3 regions of the Micromonospora sp. NPDC020750 genome follow, and region 2 is predicted to be linked to each of the others. Evidence: riboswitches for the same ligand, from Rfam matches in the RefSeq annotation. Region 2 holds a riboswitch; each other region holds the start of a gene.

Region 1 (5,681 bases), on a different contig from region 2:
CGGACGATCTCGGCCGCCTTCACCTCACCGCTGGACCGCTACCGGAGCAGGTCGTGACCGCCGGCCGGCTCCGCGGCGACGACGGCAGGGTCAGCCTGTTCCTCGCGGCGGGGATGATCGGCGTCCTCGCGATCATCGGGCTGGCCTTCGACGGCGCCGGTCAGCTGCGGTCCATGCAGCGGGCCGACAACCTGGCCGCGGAGGCGGCCCGGACCGGCGGCCAGGCCATCGACCGGGCGAAGGCCATCGAGGGCGGGCCCAAGGTGATCGACCAGGTGGCCGCCAGGGCTGCGGTGAACAGCTACCTCGCCGCGGCGGACGTGACCGCCTCCTCCGTCGAGTTCCCGGTCGTCGGCGGGGAGACCCTCATCCGGGTGCACGTCACGGTCACCTACGACCGGTACATGCTCGGCTTCTTCGGCTTCGGCAACACCGTCACCGTCTCCGGTGAGGCCACCGCGCGGGCCCTCACCGAGGACCCGTAGGAAGGGAAGGAACGCCATGGCCGCACCGGGTCGCTCCGCCGCACGGCGGACCGGACAGGTCCTCACCGGGTTCGGCGCGCTGGTCGTGCTGATCGCGGTGCTGGTCGGGGGGCCGGTGGCGCTGATCGCGTTCGCCGGCAACCCGCTCCCCGACCAGGTACCCACCCTCGCCGAGATCGGCGTCACGCTGACCAGCCGGGACGACGGCCAACTGTTCCTGCGGGCGCTGGCCCTGGTCGGCTGGTTCGGCTGGGCCACCTTCGCCTTCTCGGTGCTCGTGGAGTTGGGCGCGCAGTCGCTGCGCCGACCGGCACCCCGGCTGCCCGGAATCAGCCGGCAGCAGCGGGCCGCGGCGGCGCTGGTCGGCTCGGTGGCCCTGATCATCGCGGCGAGCCCGGCGGCGGCCAGCGCGGCGACGGTGCTGGCCGGCCCGTACCCGACGGTGGCGCAGCCGGCCGTCGCCGCGGCGGCCCCGATGGCCCGGCCGGTCAGCGCGACACTTCCGGTCGGCGCGCGGACGGCGCCGCCGGTCGTGGTCACCACGGCGGCCCAGCTACCCGAGCCGGTGGAGCCGACGGTGTACCAGGTGGCGAAGGGCGATTACCTGGGCGAGGTCGCCGAGCGCTACCTCGACGACTTCGACCGGTACCGGGACGTGGCGAAGCTGAACGGGCTGCACGACCCCGACCGGATCCGCCCGGGGCAGCTCATCAGGCTGCCCGACGGCGCGGGCGACGCCGGGGCCCGTACGCACGCCACCGGCCGGCTGGTGGTCCGGCCCACGGCCCCCGCCCCCGGCGGCGCGGTCACTCCCCCGCCGGCGACCCCGGCCACCCCGCCGGCTGCCGAAGCTCCGGCGACCCCGGCGGCGACGCCGCCGGCCACCCGCCCGGCGCCCGCGCCGTCGGCCACCCAACCGTCGGCCGAGTCGACCCGCGGCAGCCAGCAGGTGGCCCAGCCGCCCTCCGGGCCGCAGCCGGCGATGGCCGCTGGGGCGTCCCGGGCGAGCGAGGAGGACCAGGTGAACCGTCCGCTCGCGGTCTCGGCGGTGCTCGCCGTGGCCAGCATCGTCGGGGCACAGATCGGCGCGGTCCTCGGGCTGCGCCGCCGGCCGGGCATCGCCCGGGCCGCCGCCGGCGCGCGGGCCCTGGTCTCCGGCCGGCACCGCCGGAACTGACGCCGGCCGCCCCCACCCCGCCTCCCCTGCGCGCACTTTCACGGAATGTGTGGCCATGGCGCGCGCCGATGCCACACATTCCGTGAAAGTGCGCGCAGGGCGGGCCCGGCGGGGTGGCGGGAGCGGGGTGGCGGGAGCGGGGTGGCGGGAGCGGGGTGGCGGGAGCGGGGTGGCGGGAGCGGGGTGGCGGGAGCGGAAAGCTCAGGGCAGTCGGGCCTGCAACACCCCGTCGACCACCCGGGTCGGCAGGATCTGCTGGTCGTTCCCGGACGGCCCGTGCATGACCTCGCCCCCGTTGAGCCGGAAGGCGCTGCCGTGCCACGGGCAGACCACGCAGGCGTGCCCGTCGATCTCGGTGACCTCGCCCTCGCCGAGCGGACCGCCCTGGTGCGGGCAGTGCTCCAGCATCACGGTGACCTCGTCGCCGTGCCGGTAGAGGATGACCGAAACGTCGTCCACCTCGCGGGTGACCAGCTTCCGCTGCGGCAGCATGGCCATGTCCGCGAGCGGGTGCCAGCCGTCACTGATCCGGTTCAGCTCGGACACGCTCTGGTTGACCTGGGCCCCCTGCTTGTACGCCAGGTGCCCCCCGAGGTAGGCCCCCGCGCTCGCCGCGGTCAGCCCGAGGTACGCCAGCGCCCGCCCGGTCCCGTGCCGCCCACGCAGCCGGGCGGCCAGCGAGCCGGCGTACAGGGCCAGGCCGACGGTGTTGGAGGCGGCGTGCACCAGGCCGACCCGGCGCTGGTCCCGGGTGAGGGCCGCCCAGTCGTTCAGCCCCGCGACCGCCGCCGGGAGGGCGCCGACCGTGCCCAGCCCGACCAGCGTGGTGGCCGCCCGACGCTGACCGGGCATGAGGTCCAGCACGGCGGCGCTGATCCAGGCGCCCACCGGCACCTGCACCAGCGCCGGGTGCAGCGGATGCCCGAGGAAGACGCCGTGCAGCAGGTCGCGCACCCGCTGCGGGCGGATGGTGGCCTGGACGGCGCGCTGCAACCGGTCCCCGACCCGGTCCAGCGCCGGATTCTGTTCGATTCTCGTCAAGAGTGCCCGCATCCCGTCCGACTTCCCGGCAGGAGCGGTCGCAAACCGGTCGGCGGTGACGAGCTTGTCGCCGTGCGTGTCGGCCGGCCGTCCGGGGACGCGGCCGACACCGTCGCCGACCCGCACGTCACCGCCCCGGGTGCCGACGGTGGGGTCCCGCGCCACCGACCGCCCGGCGGCGCGGGACCCGGCGACTACTGCCAGGGGCCGCTGCGGCAGATGAACCTACCGGTGTCGCTGTACTGGGTCACGCTGCCGTCGAAGTAGCTGTAGCTGACCCGCACCTGCAGGCCGATGTTGGAGAAGGGGCAGCTGGCGAAGAGCGTCGGTCCGGCGCTCGTGAAGGTCCCGACGCTGCCGGAGTACCAGGTGACCGTCCAGGTCGTCGTGCCGGTGCTGGTGGCGTCGCAGTAGAACTGCGACGCGCCGGACTCGCAGAAGGGCGCGGGGGCGCTGGCCAGGGCCGGGGTGGCTACGGCGGCGGTCAGGCCGAGGGTGGTGAGGACGGAGGCGAGCAGGACCCTGACGGTGGCACGCATGAAGATCCTCCCGAACGTAGCGGGTTGAGGACTGAGGGTGAATGCCACGCTATCTCAGCAATCGAGGTTCATGAATCAGCCGTTCGCCGGTCGGTCGCCGCCCAACGGTCGTGGTGCACCGCCTCGGCGAGGGGACGCTTCCGCCGCCACCCGTGCCGTTCCAGGTCCGGCACGGTCGCCAGGTGGGTGACTGGCCCGAGGCAGAGCCACGCCACCGGCCGGATGCCGTCCGGGATACCGAGCAGCCCGGCCAGGAACGGTTCCCGGTAGAAGGAGACCCAACCGACGCCGAGCCCTTCGGCGGTGGCGGCGAGCCACAGGTTCTGGATGGCCAGGCAGACCGAGTAGAGCCCGGCGTCGGCGATGGCGTGCCGCCCGAGGACGGCCGGGCCGCCCCGCGCCGGGTCGTAGGTGACCACGATCGACAGGGTCGACTCCAGCACTCCGTCGATCTTGATCCGGGCGAACCGCTCGGCCGCCTCGCCGTCGAGGGTGGCAGCGAACGTGTCCCGTTCGGCCTGGACGTGCTCGTGGAACCGGCGGCGGATCCCGGCGTCCCGGACCAGGACGAAGTCCCACGGCTGCGAGTAGCCGACGCTGGGCGCGGCGTGCGCCGCGTCGAGGATCCGGTGCAGGGTGTCCGCCGGCACCGGCTCTCCGGTGAACTCGGCCCGGACGTCCCGGCGGCGGTGGATGGTGTCGTAGATGTCCACAGGCAGGCTCCCGCTGCGCTCGGCCCACCGCTGTGGTGGGCACCCGACGCGAGGCCGGTCTTCGGACTCCCGGATCGACGCCCGACCGTCCGCCTTCCCAGCCGTGCGGCCAGTGGCTGCGCGTGACGCGCGTGGACGGCGGCTCCCCGGTCACCGCGGCGGGCCCGTGCCGGATTCCCACCGGCTTCCCGATTCTCCCCGCAGGCGCGGGGCACCTCACATGATCGTGCCGCCGCCGATGGTAGCGCCGCGCCCGGTGCCGGCCGGCCCGGCTCCGCCCGTGCGCCGTCGGGGCGGACGGGCCGCTACGGTCGATGTCGGGGTGTCCACCACCACCCCGAGGGCCGGCCCGCCGGCCACCTCGGCCCGCACCGCCGGCCCGGCGGCCCGCGGCCGAGGGTCGAGCCGCCCGACCAGGAGGGACGCCGATGGGGGTACGGATCGAAAGCGCCGGGGCCATAACCACGGTGATCCTGGACCGGCCGTCGGCCCGCAACGCCGTCGACGGGTCGACCGCCCGGGCCCTGGCCGACGCGTTCCGCGCCTTCGATGCCGATTCGGAGGCGGCGGTGGCCGTGCTCTGGGGGGCGGGCGGGACGTTCTGCGCCGGCGCGGACCTGAAGGCGATCGGCACCCCCGGCGGCAACCGGGTCGAGCCCGACGGCGACAGTCCGATGGGCCCGACGCGGATGCGACTGTCCAAGCCGGTGATCGCGGCGATCTCCGGGTACGCCGTGGCCGGCGGGCTGGAACTGGCCCTCTGGTGCGACCTGCGGGTGGCCGAGTCCGACGCGGTGCTCGGGGTCTTCTGCCGGCGCTGGGGGGTGCCGCTGGTCGACGGGGGGACCTTCCGGCTGCCCAGGCTGATCGGCGAGAGCCGGGCGATGGACCTGATCCTCACCGGCCGACCGGTGCCGGCCGAGGAGGCGTACGCGATGGGTCTGGTGAACCGGCTGGTCGCGCCGGGTGAGGCCCGGGTGGAGGCCGAGCGGCTGGCCGCCGGGATCGCCCGCCACCCGCAGACCTGCCTGCGCAACGACCGGGCGGCGGTGCTGGCCGGCGCCAACCTGACCGAGCCGGAGGCCTTCGCGGTCGAGCTGGCCCACGGCGCGGAGTCGCTGGCGGCCGACGCGGCGGCGGGCGCGGCCCGCTTCGCCGCGGGCTCCGGCCGGCACGGCGCACCCGCGTCTCCCTGATCGTCCGCACCGCACCGGCACGACGCCGTGCGCGTCGGACGATCCGAGAACCAGCGGCGGCGCTACCTCAGCTTGCGCAGGGCGTCCTCGATGGCGCGGTGGAACGTCGGATACGCGTAGATCATGTTCCGGAGCTGGGTCAACGGGACCGCCGCGTGTACCGCCACCACCAGGCCCGACAGCACCTCGCCGCCGGCCGGGCCGACCGAGGTCGCGCCGACCAGGACGCCCCGGTCGGCGTCGGCGACCAGCTTGATCAGTCCGTCGGCCCGGTGGATCCAGCCCCGGGTGGACGAGCCGAGCTGGCTCACGCCGACCTGCACGTTGATGCCGCGCTCGCGGGCCTGCCGCTCGGTCAGCCCGACCGCGCCCACCTCGGGGTCGGTGAAGGTGACCCGGGGCAGCGCCCGGTAGTCGGCGTGCGGCACGCCACCGGCGATCCCCGCCCCCGCCGTGCTCGCCGCGCCGCCGACCGCGCTGGCGGTGCCGCTGGCGTCCGGGCCGGACCGCGCCCGCCGGGCGTGGTCGAG
Region 2 (5,681 bases):
TGTGCGGGTAGTACCAGAAGTCACCGTTGGCAGCGATCCCGAGGACATCGGCGGCACCGTCACCACTGAAGTCGGAAACTCGTTCGCCATCAGCCCCAGGCAGGCCGGTGGAAAGGCGATTCTGGCTCACGGGTGCGGTGCCGGTGGGATAGTTGGTGCCGGTCTCCACGGTATTGGGGATTTCGCGGCTGAGCTGAGAGTCGCAGTAGACGACATTCCAGTGAAGATGTGGGCCGGTCACGTTTCCGGTGGCTCCGGACGCGCCGATATGCTGCCCCTGCGCCACCCATTGCCCTCTGTTGACGATGGTGGTGCTGAGATGGGCGTACTGAGAGCAACGATTGTTGCCGTGGTCGATCAAGGCCATGATGCCTCCGCCGGTGCTCCATCCCTCGTAGTAGACGGTGCCGGCCGCCGAGGCGACAATCGGGGTGCCCTGCGGCATGGCGAAGTCAACGGCATGTCGGTTATAGCCGTCGTTGTGAGAATAGCCGCTTCCGGGCGTCTGAGTAATGGTGTGCGCGTGTCCAGCCCGGTAAGGCAGCTTGAACGGTGCGCCACTGCCGGCGAGCGCGGACTCCTGAGGAATCAGGATTCCGAGCACGGCGACAAGCGCAGCCAAGCTGACTGCGATATCGCGACGCAAATGGTCCTCCTCGTGTCTACGATGGGCGCGGAATGTGTGATGTTGACCTTGCAAATACACGCCCATGAGCCACGGACTTTCGGGCGGGATCTGGCCCAGAGGGTGTCCCAACGAGGCCGAGACTGTCAAGAGCGCCAATGGTTTTCTGCGTAACGGCCTGTCGCCCCGCCATGGGCGGCGTCCTTGAACCTGCCAGGCAGCTGATCGGCGAGGTTGAGTTGAGGCCTGCCCGTCCGAGGGGTCCCAGTACTCCAGCCCAGGATGTTGACCTTGGCTGAGCTGCAGCTAGACGCGGTGCGGGCACCAAGCCAGCCGCCGTCGAGCATGGGCCGCTGCGCACCAGATCGGTGAGGTCTCGCTCGGGCCGCATCGGCGCGAGCGCGATCGGGCGTCATCTACATGCCGTGGGTAGTCGGCGAGTCCACTACGGTTTCGGGACTCCGAGAGCGGAAGGATGAGGGTTCGTGCTCTGCCCGGCCACTGCAGGGCATCGCTGGCGTCCGCTCGTCAGGCTGCACAAGCGCGTGGAAAGCCGCCGTTGCAGGGGGCCGGGCGGAACTCGGTCGAGCTCCGCCCGGCACCGGCGGACCTCGGCGGCGGCGACGAGGTGTCGCAGGGACGCTGCGACCTCGAGGTAGCCGCGGGTCTTCGGGCCGTAGTCGGGGTTCACCCACAGCCGTCCGGCGGGTACCGCCGCGACGGCGCGGCGCAGGGCCTCAACGACCTCGTCACGGGACGGCAAGCGCGGCGAGTGGATGTCCCACACGCCGGGGCCGACTCCCCGGCGGTAGCCGAGGGCGGCCAGGTCGTCGAGGACCCGTAGGCCGGGGCCACCAACTGGGTGGCGTCGCACGAACAGCACTTCCCCGATCACCTGTGGTGCCGGTGGACGTGGCCGCAACCCGCAGCATCTGATGCGGTCGCTGTTGCGTCAAGATGCGCACCATGGCGTTCGGACGTGGCCGGCTGAGGCATGCCCGGCTGGTTGAACAGCTGAAACTCGTCATCGTCGAGGTGGGGCGGTTGCGGGTGGTGGAGGTGGGGCGTCCCGGCGCGAGGATCATCGCGCCGGGACGCCCTGCTCTCAGGCGTGGTAACGAGCCACGCCGCCTGGCTCACTCCGCAACCAGCTGGCGCCGTCCAGGACGATGCCACCCTTTCTTACTGCCAAACCTTGCAATAAGGGCTTCAGTCGGGCGGCGGACCAGGTGGGCCGGCGGCTGCGGCGTTCGCGATGTGCAGGCTCAGTTCCTGCACGATCTCGTCCATGGTCTCGCCGGTCTGGGTCCGCAGGATGCTCAGCGCCAGCTCGGCGAGCAGCTGGAAGCCGCGGGTCCGGCAGGCCTCGTCCGGGAACGCCTCGAGCAGTGCCTGCGCGCCGGCGAGGTCACCGCGGTGTTTGGCCGCGATGACCCCGGCGGCGCGCTGCGCGGCCCAGAACGCCGCCTGGGCGTCGGCGTCTGTCACTGGCCGGTGCCGTCAGGGAGCGACGATGAGCGGGTTGCCGGCCGCGCGGGCGGCGTCGAACCGCTTGATCACGTCGGCCCAGTTGACCAGGTCCCAGAGCCGGTCGACGTAGTCCGGCCGGACGTTCTTGTACTGCAGGTAGTAGGCGTGCTCCCAGGCGTCGAAGGCCAGCAGCGGCGTCGAGCCCTGCCCGACGTTGCCGTGGTGGTCGTAGACCTGCTCCACGATCAGCCGCTGCGACAGCGGCTCCCAGGCCAGGATGCCCCAGCCGGAGCCCTGCACGCCCTTGGTCGCGGTCGACAGCTGCCCGGCGAACGCGTCGAAGGAGCCGAAGTGCTCGTCGATGGCGGCGGCCAGCTCGCCGTCGGGGCGTCCGCCGCCGTCCGGGGACAGGTTGTTCCAGAAGATCGAGTGCAGGACGTGGCCGGAGAGGTTGAACGCCAGGGTCTTCTCCAGGCCGACCAGGGTGCTGAAGTCGCCTTTGTCGCGGGCCTCGGCGAGCTGGTCGAGGGTGTCGTTGCTGCCCTTGACGTACGCGGCGTGGTGCTTGGAGTGGTGCAGCTCCAGGATCTGGCCGGACATCGCCGGCTCGAGCGCACCGTAGTCGTAGGGCATGTCGGGAAGCGTGTAGATCGCCATTGCTGCCTTCCTTCTTCTGCCTGGCTTTGGCTATTGCCACTATCTTGCAACATCATGATCCGGGCTGTCCGGTAAGGCAGACCTACCTCCACGAAGGAGAGGCGTCGGCGTCGACACCGGCAGGGAGGGACATTGAGGCCGTGCTGGTCAGCATCGGTGGGCAAGCAGAGCCGTGCCACGCGACGCCTGCCGATGACGTACGACCCCGAACTCCGCTCCTGCCGGGTGCCCTGCAGGTTGACCGTCCAGGGGCGAGGCCCTGGTTCCGACGTGACCCACCAGGGCGGTTGCGGGCCACCTCGGGTCACGGCAGGTGTCCGACTAGGCTCGGCCTCAGCGCTGGTTCATCCTGCCCAGGTGGTGGGGTGTCGTAAGAGGGAACCCGGTGGGATTCCGGGACCGCCCCGCAGCGGTGAGCGGGAACGACCGCTGTCAACAGCACTGGACCCGGTGGGGTCTGGGAAGCGATGGCCAGTAGGAGACCGGGAGACCGGTTGTGCCCGCGAGTCCGAAGACCTGCCCGCGTCGCGTGCACGATCGTGCACGCTTGCCGTCGGCTTCGCGGGAGGGCCGGACGAGCGACGAACGCGCCACCGGCGTGTGCCGATCGCTGTCCCCTGTGCTCCGGCGGTGCCGCTGTCCCAGGACCGGATGGCGATGTCCACTGCCTTGGTGGGGCGTCTGCCGTCGGCGTCGGAGTCGACGCTGTCGCAGATCATGGACCAGCACCACACGAACCTGATGGGGACGGTGCACGGTGGCCGGATCCTCAATTTGATCGACTCGGTGGCGGGTGTGGTCGCCGCCGGGATTCCGACGGTCCGGCGGTCACCGCGGCGATGGACGAGACGGCTTCCTGCAGGCGGTTCGGGTCGGTGACGTCGTGCACGTGCGGGCCCGGATCACCTGGGCCGGACGTAGCTCGATGGAGGTCGCGGTCACGGTGACCGCCGACCGGTGGGACCGGGCGGTGCCGGCGACGATGGTCGCGACGTCCCACCTGGTGATGGTCGCGATCGACGACGACGGCAGACCGCGGCCGGCGCCGCCGTTGCTGCCGCAGACCGACGAGGAGTACCGGGATTTCCGGCGGGCCGAGATCCGGCGTGAGCACCGCCTCGCTCTGCGCCGCGCGCTCGCCGACTCCGCCACCGACGGTGCGCCAGGACGATCAGCTGGGTGACGGCCGGCCAGCGGATGAGGTGTTGCCGATCAGGGCTCGGGCCAGAGGCGCGGACGAATCGGCACCGAGTTGCAGGGGCGATGGTGGTACGTCGGCCCGTACGAGGAGGTCCCCGACGGCGGCGATCATCGCGCCGTTGTCTGTGCAGAGCCGAGGTGAGGGAACCCGGAGATGGATGCCTGCTTCGGCGCAGCGTTGTCGGGTGAGGGCGCGGATTCTGCTGTTGGCGGCGACGCCGGTTTCGTCGCAGAAGGTCCCGATGCCGAGGACGATCGGCACCTCAGTCCCCGGTCGGGGTGCCGGTGCCGACTCCGGGGTGTTCAGCGCTGTCGGCGAGGATCTGTTTGCGTTGACGGGCGGGGAGCCGGTCGACGTAGGCGAGACCGTCGAGGTGGTCGACCTCGTGCTGGAAGCAACGGGCGAGGGTGCCGGTGCCGTCGAGCCGGATGGGGGCGCCGTGCAGGTCGACGCCGGTGACGCTGGCGGTGGCGGCGCGGGCCAGTTCGGCGTGCTGACCGGGTACGGAGAGGCAGCCTTCGTCGTCGAGGACCAGTTCCCGCTGTTCGGGCAGGTGTAGGACGGGGTTGATCACGTGGGCGATGGTGTGGGCGCCGGTGGCGTCGGGGCAGTCGACGACGAAGATCCGGGCGTCGACGCCGATCTGGTTGGCGGCCAGGCCCACCCCGTGGGCGGCGTACATGCTGGCGAACATGTCGTCGACGAGTGCGGCGAGCGCATCGTCGAAGACGGTCACGGGTGCGCAGCGGCGGTGTAGGACCGGGTTGCCGTAGCGGGTGATCGGCCTCGGGGTGCCGGAACGCTTCTCCACAGTTGCTAATAATATGCAATAGCCAACGCTGTGCAGACTGGGGTGGCTGGTGCGCACAGCGGAGCTCAAACGGCGGTTCCTCGCACACTCCGAGGCGGCAGGCAGGCAGGCTGGCTGGCGCGGGGCGTGTCGGTACCGGAGATCGCGGCGCGTCTACTGGTGGCGCAGAGCGCGGTGCACGGCTGGCGTTGACACTTCCCGGATTGAGCTTGCCGTCCGGGTTGCCGTCAGTCTTCAGTCGGGCCCGGACGGACCCCTGGTTTCGTTCTTACATGGTTCACCCGCCCCGATCGTCCTGACCGTCCAGAGGTACACGTCAGCGCAGCGTCGCGAGTGTCGTCGCGAGCCGGTCGAAGACGACCTCGTCGACGGTCGCTCCGGCCTGCCGGAGGGCGAGCACGGCCGCGCCGACCACCCCGTCGGGGACGATGCGTACCTCCGCAGTGGTGCCGTCCCGGGCGTACCGGGCCGCGATCTGGTCGGCCAGCGTGCGGTGCCGGGTGAGGATGCCGCCGCCGAGCGTGATCACGCCGCTCAGGCCGGGGGTGACCACCGCGTCGAGGGTGCGCAGCAGCGCGTCGGCGGCGTCGCGGACGATCTCGTCGGCGATCTCGTCGCCGACGGCCTCGAAGGCCAGGTGCGCGAACTGGGCGAGCTGCACCGGACGGATCGCGTAGAGGGTGTCGAGCGCGTACGAGACGATGGCCGGGCGACCGTCGGGATCCGGAGCATGGCCCCCGGCCTGGCCGAGTTGGTCCAGGAGTAGTCCGGTGAGCGCGGTGGCCGGACCGCGGCGGTCGAGCTCGGCCAGCGCCGCCCGGACCACCCGATGTCCCATGTAGAAGCCGGAGCCGTCGTCGCCGAGCAGCCAGCCGAGCCCGTCGGCGGTGGCGATCATCCGCCCCCGCTCGACCCTG
Region 3 (5,681 bases), on a different contig from region 2:
GCCGCGCAGGACGAGCTGATCCGGCTGCGTCGCCTTGGACACGACGACGACCGGGCACCCGTCGCCGTAGTGCTCGGCCAGTTCGGCGGCCAGCTCGCGGCTGCGGGTGATGGCCAGGTGCAGGGCCAGGGTCGCGCCGGTCGCGGCGAACGCGGCGAGCTGCTCCCCCGGCGGCATGACCGTGGAACGGGCCTGAGCGCGGGTGAGCACGACCGACTGGGCGAGCTCGGGGACGGTCAGCTCGGCGCCGACGATCGCCGCGGCAGCCGCGTAGGCGGGCACACCGGGCGTGACGTCCCACGGGACCTGCGCCGCGTCGAGCCGGCGCGCCTGCTCATGTACCGCCGAGTACAGCGACGGGTCGCCCGAGCACAGCCGCACGACCTCCAGCCCGTCGGCGTGCGCCTGCACCAGGTGGGCGGTGATCTCGTCCAGGTCGAGGTGCTGGGTGTCGACCAGCCGGGCGTCGTCGCGGCAGTGGCCGAGCACGTCGGCGTCGAGGTAGGTGCCCGCATACAGGCACACGTCCGCAACCTCGAGCAGGCGCACCGCGCGCAGCGTGAGCAGGTCGGCGGCACCGGGTCCGGCCCCGACGAAATGGACGGTCATGACTCTCCCTTGGTGACGGTCCACTGGCTGACGGCACGCGCGGGCGTCCAGCCGGTGAAGCTGCCGAGCGGCTCGGCGCGTTCGACGTGCAGGCGGACGAGCTCGCCGCCACGGCGACGGTACTGCTCGAGCAGCACCGCCTCGGTCTCGGCCGTGACGCCGTGTACGACGAGTCGGCCACCGGTGCCGAGCGCGTCCCAGCACGCTTCGAGCACGCCGGGGACGGTCGCTCCCCCGCCGACGAACACCGCGTCAGGGCGCTCGAGACCGGCCAGGGCGTCGGGTGCTGAGCCCTCGACGAGACGCAGGCCGGGAACGCCGAGCGTGGCGGCGTTGCGACGCACGAGCGCGGCGCGGTCGGCGCGGGACTCGATCGCGATCGTCCGCGCCGTCGGCCACGCACGCATCCACTCCACGCCGATCGAGCCACTGCCGGCGCCGACGTCCCACAGCAGTTGACCGGGAGCGGGCGCGAGCCGGGCCAGGGCGCTGGCACGCAGGTCGCGCTTGGTGATCTGCCCGGCGTGCTCGAACGCGTCGTCGGGGAGCACCCCGCCCGCGGCCCAGCCCGGTCCGGTGCCCCGGATTTCGGCGGCCAGGACGTTCAGCCGGGGCACGTCCACGACGTTCCACGAAGCCGCGGTCGACTCGGCACGCGACTCACCCGCGGCGCCGAGGTCGCCGAGCACGGCCAGCCTGGACTCTCCCCAGCCGAGTCCGGTGAGCAGCGCAGCGACGGCGGCAGGCGTCGTTTCGTCGCTGGAGAGCACGAGCAGCCGCCGCCCGGGGGCGAGCGCGGGGACGACGAGGCGCACGTCCCGGCCGACCAGACTCACCGTTGTGACGGACTCCGCCGGCCACCCGAGACGTGCCCGAGCGAGCGCCACGGAGGAGACCGCGGGCACGATCGTCACCCGTTCCGGGCCCAGGATGTCCAGCAGCGTCGTGCCGACGCCCGACACGAGCGGGTCGCCCGACGCCAGCACGACGACGGGCCTGCGCGCGGCGCCCAGCAGGCCCGGCAGATTCTCCCGCAGCGGCGACGGCCACGCCACGCGCTCCTGGCCGTCGACCGGCGGCACCGCATCGAGGTGCCGGGCCCCGCCGAGCAGCGTCGCAGCCCCGTGCACCAGCGTCCGAGACGGCTCCGGCAGGCCCGCCCAGCCGTCGGCCCCGAGCCCGACAACGGTCACCTGCGCCTCCATGGTTGCACCCTAGCCCGGTCCGCCCGGCCGCCGGACCGCTGTCTGGGCCGTCAGGACGGCGTCTAGGGTGATGCGAAGGTTCGAGGTGCCCCACGGCCGATGGTCACGGGGAGAATCTGGGAAGCCGGTGAGAATCCGGCACAGGGCCCGCTGCGGTGACTCAGGCACAGACCTGGGAAGTCCGAAGACCGGCCTCGATCCGAGCCGCGACGCGTCCGCGTCGTGGACGGTCATGGCAGATCGAGCGGGAGCCCTATATGCCAGCGCAGTACCCCTTTTGTGCCGTCGTCGGCTCCGACGACATGACTCTCGCCCTCACCCTGGTCGCGATCGATCCGCTCATCGGCGGCGTCCTGGTCCGCGGGGAGAAGGGCACCGCCAAGACCACCACCGTGCGCGGCCTCGCCGAAGTGCTGCCGCTGGTGCGGACGTATGCGGGCGACCGGTTCTCGGTCGACCCGGACGATTCCCTGGCGGTCTGCCCCGACGGGCCCATCGACGCGTCCACGCCCGTCGTCGAGCGGCCGGTGCGGCTCGTCGAGCTGCCCGTCGGTGCGAGCGACGACCGGGTGACGGGCTCCCTCAAGCTCGACGCGGCGCTGCGCGACGGCGTAGTGGCGTTCGAGCCGGGCCTGCTCGCCCGGGCCCACCGCGGCCTGCTCTACGTCGACGAGGTCAACCTGCTGCACGACCACCTCGTCGATCTGCTGCTCGACGCAGCGGCGACCGGCCGGGTCAGCGTGGAGCGCGACGGCTTCTCAGTCGAGCACGCCTCCCGGTTCGTGCTGATCGGCACGATGAACCCCGAGGAGGGCGAGCTGCGCCCGCAGCTGCTCGACCGGTTCGGCCTGACCGTCGAGGTCGCCGCACCGCGCGACCCCTCCCTGCGGGTGGAGGTCGTGCGTCGCCGGCTGGCGTTCGACGCCGACCCGGAGGGCTTCACCGCACGCTGGGCCGACGAGCAGGACGCCCTACGCGCGCGGCTGGTGGCAGCCCGGCGGCTCGTGCCGGACGTCGTGCTCGACGACCGGACGCTGACGACCATCGCCGAGGTGTGCGCCGCGTTCGACGTCGACGGCCTGCGCGCGGACCTCGTCACCGCCCGCACCGCCTCGGCGCACGCCGCCTGGCAGGGACGCGCGCACGTGACCCGCGGGGACGTCCGCGTCGCCGCCCGTCTCGCGTTGCCGCACCGCCGGCGCCGCAACCCGTTCGACGAGCCCGGCCTGGACGAGGACCGGCTCGACGACCTGCTGGGCAACGACGACCCGGACCCCGGACCGGACGGGCCCGACGACGGGCCCGACGACGGCCCCGGTGGTCCCGGCGGCGGGCCGCCGGACGACGCCCCACAGGAAGACCGGTCCCGGGACGCCCACGACTCCCACGCCGCAGGATCGCCCGCGCCGGACAACGCGCCGCAGCCTGCCGTTGCCGGATCGGTCGCGTCCGCCGGCGAGCCGGCACGCGCCCGCCTGCTCGTCGTACGGGGCACCGGCGAAGGCCAGGCCGGCCGCCGGTCCCGGGCCCGCACACCTCAGGGCCGGGTCGTCGGGCAGCAGCGCGGATCGTCCGTCGCCAGCCGCCTGCACCTGCCGGGCACCATCACCGAGGCGGCACCGCACCAGCGTTCCCGTGGCGGCTTGGCCGAGGGCCGCGGTCTCGTCTTCGCCCCGGGCGACCTGCGCCGCGCAGAAACCGTCGGGCGGGAGTCGAACCTCGTCCTGCTGTGCGTCGACGCGTCCGGCTCGATGGCCGCGCGACGTCGCATGGAGCAGGTCAAGACCGCCGTGCTCGCGCTGCTGCTGGACGCCTACCGCCGCCGGGACAAGGTCGCGCTGGTGACGTTCCGCCAGCGCACCGCCGACGTCGCCCTGCCGCCGACCGGGTCCGTCGATGTCGCCTCCCGGCGCCTGGCCGACCTGCCGGCCGGCGGGCGTACGCCGCTCGCCGAGGGCCTGGAGCGCTCTGCGGAGGTGCTGCGCCGCGAGGCGCTGCGCGACCCGTCCCGCCGGCCGCTGCTGGTCGTGGTGACCGACGGCCGTGCGACCTTCGGGCCGGACGCGCTCGGTCGTGCCCACCGCGCCGCGGCGCACCTGGCCGCTACCGGCGTGCAGAGCGTCGTGGTCGACTGCGAGACCGGACGGTTCCGGCTCGGCCTTGCCGCGCAGCTGGCCGCGTACCTGCAGGCCGAGCACGTGCCGCTCGGTGAGGTGACCGCCGACGGGCTCACCAGCGTCGTCCACACGGCGACCGCGCCGCGCGAGGGGGTGGCCTGATGCCGCAGGGCAAGCCGCTGGTCGTCCCGGACGACGGCATCAGCACCCGCGCACGGCGCAACCGCCCGCTGCTGATGGTCCACACCGGCAACGGCAAGGGCAAGTCGACCGCCGCCTTCGGCCTGGCGATACGCGCCTGGAACCAGGGTTGGGACATCGGGGTCTTCCAGTTCGTCAAGTCGGCCAAGTGGCGCATCGGGGAGCAGACGGTGCTCGAACGGCTCGGCCGCCTGCACGAGGAGACCGGCGAGGGCGGGCCCGTCGAGTGGCACAAGATGGGCTCGGGGTGGTCCTGGAGCCGCAAGGGCGGCACCGAGGCGGACCATGCCGCTGACGCCGCCGAGGGCTGGGCGGAGGTGAAGCGGCGCATCCAGGCCGAACGGCACCAGCTGTACGTCCTGGACGAGTTCACCTACCCGATGCAGTGGGGCTGGGTCGACGTCGACGACGTCGTGGAAACACTCGCCAACCGTCCTGGCCGCCAGCACGTCGTCGTCACCGGACGCCGCGCCGACCCCCGCCTCGTCGCGGCAGCCGACCTGGTGACCGAGATGCTGCACGTCAAGCACCCGATGGACGTCGGCCAGAAGGGTCAGCGAGGCATCGAGTGGTGAGGCTGCCACGAGTGCTGCTCGCGGCACCGGCCTCCGGCCACGGCAAGACCACGGTCGCGACCGGGCTCATGGCCGCGTTGGCCGCCCGCGGGCATGCCGTCTCGGGGCACAAGGTCGGGCCCGACTACATCGACCCCGGCTACCACGCGCTGGCCACCGGGCGTCCGGGCCGCAACCTCGACCCGCACCTGACCGACCCCTCGCTTGTGGTCCCGCTGCTGCTTCACGGCGCCCAGGACGCGGACGTCGCGGTCGTCGAGGGGGTCATGGGTCTGTTCGACGGCCGCATCGGCGGCGACGGGTTCGCCTCCACCGCCCACGTCGCGACGCTCACCCGGACGCCGGTCGTCCTGGTAGTGGACGTCTCACACGCCTCGCGCAGCGTGGGGGCAGTCGTGCACGGGATGGCGACGTTCCAGCCCGGCATCACGATCGCGGGTGTCGTGCTCAACAAGGCCGGCTCCCCCCGCCACGCTTCCGAGGTGGCACGCGCGGTGGAGTCCGTCGGCGTCTCCGTGCTCGGGATCCTGCAGCGCGACGATGGTGTCAGCGCGCCTTCGCGCCATCTCGGGCTCGTCCCCGCAGCCGAGCGCGACGAAGCCGCCGCCTCGCTGGACAGGCTGGCCGAGCAGGTCGCCCGCCACGTCGACCTCGACGCCGTGCTGGAGGTGGCGCACACCGCGCCCGACCTCGACTCCGAGCCGTGGGACCCGGCCGCGCACGTCCGATCCTCCGGCACCGGGTCCCCGATCATCGCGGTCGCGGCCGGGCGTGCGTTCACCTTCCGGTACGCCGAGACGACCGAGCTGCTGCAGGCGGCGGGCTGCACCGTCGTGCCGTTCGACCCGGCCCGGGACGAGCGGCTTCCCGCCGGGACGCGCGGTCTGTATCTCGGCGGAGGTTTCCCCGAGGTGCACGCGGCCGCGCTGAGCACCAACACGGCCCTGCGCGACGAGCTGCGTCAGGCCGTCCTC

The links. A riboswitch is a leader RNA that binds a small molecule or an ion and turns the genes downstream of it on or off. The one in region 2 is predicted to bind cobalamin.
Region 1: another riboswitch for cobalamin. It lies ahead of bluB (5,6-dimethylbenzimidazole synthase); the one in region 2 lies ahead of ACH4T9_RS03035 (acyl-CoA thioesterase).
Region 3: another riboswitch for cobalamin. It lies ahead of ACH4T9_RS24895 (VWA domain-containing protein); the one in region 2 lies ahead of ACH4T9_RS03035 (acyl-CoA thioesterase).

The regions. Positions count from the first base shown of each region.
Region 1 covers NZ_JBIRTH010000007.1:220,197-225,877, forward strand. The annotation lists gene ACH4T9_RS22400 (TadE/TadG family type IV pilus assembly protein) at 1-57, shown strand, start outside; gene ACH4T9_RS22405 (hypothetical protein) at 54-485, shown strand; gene ACH4T9_RS22410 (LysM peptidoglycan-binding domain-containing protein) at 502-1,662, shown strand; gene ACH4T9_RS22415 (DUF2231 domain-containing protein) at 1,864-2,715, opposite strand; gene ACH4T9_RS22420 (hypothetical protein) at 2,898-3,242, opposite strand; gene bluB (5,6-dimethylbenzimidazole synthase) at 3,311-3,955, opposite strand; cobalamin riboswitch at 3,990-4,189, opposite strand; gene ACH4T9_RS22430 (crotonase/enoyl-CoA hydratase family protein) at 4,384-5,151, shown strand; gene ACH4T9_RS22435 (dihydrolipoyl dehydrogenase family protein) at 5,214-5,681, opposite strand, start outside.
Region 2 covers NZ_JBIRTH010000001.1:635,991-641,671, forward strand. The annotation lists partial or broken gene ACH4T9_RS03015 (peptidoglycan DD-metalloendopeptidase family protein) at 1-604, opposite strand, end outside; gene ACH4T9_RS03020 (hypothetical protein) at 1,071-1,520, opposite strand; gene ACH4T9_RS03025 (superoxide dismutase) at 1,835-2,113, opposite strand; gene ACH4T9_RS03030 (superoxide dismutase) at 2,126-2,752, opposite strand; cobalamin riboswitch at 3,076-3,291, shown strand; partial or broken gene ACH4T9_RS03035 (acyl-CoA thioesterase) at 3,404-3,935, shown strand; gene ACH4T9_RS03040 (hypothetical protein) at 3,924-4,214, opposite strand; gene def (peptide deformylase) at 4,216-4,764, opposite strand; gene ACH4T9_RS03050 (N-acetylglucosamine kinase) at 5,081-5,681, opposite strand, start outside.
Region 3 covers NZ_JBIRTH010000008.1:370,639-376,319, forward strand. The annotation lists gene cobM (precorrin-4 C(11)-methyltransferase) at 1-609, opposite strand, end outside; gene cbiE (precorrin-6y C5,15-methyltransferase (decarboxylating) subunit CbiE) at 606-1,814, opposite strand; cobalamin riboswitch at 1,881-2,026, shown strand; gene ACH4T9_RS24895 (VWA domain-containing protein) at 2,072-4,093, shown strand; gene cobO (cob(I)yrinic acid a,c-diamide adenosyltransferase) at 4,093-4,707, shown strand; partial or broken gene ACH4T9_RS24905 (cobyrinate a,c-diamide synthase) at 4,701-5,681, shown strand, end outside.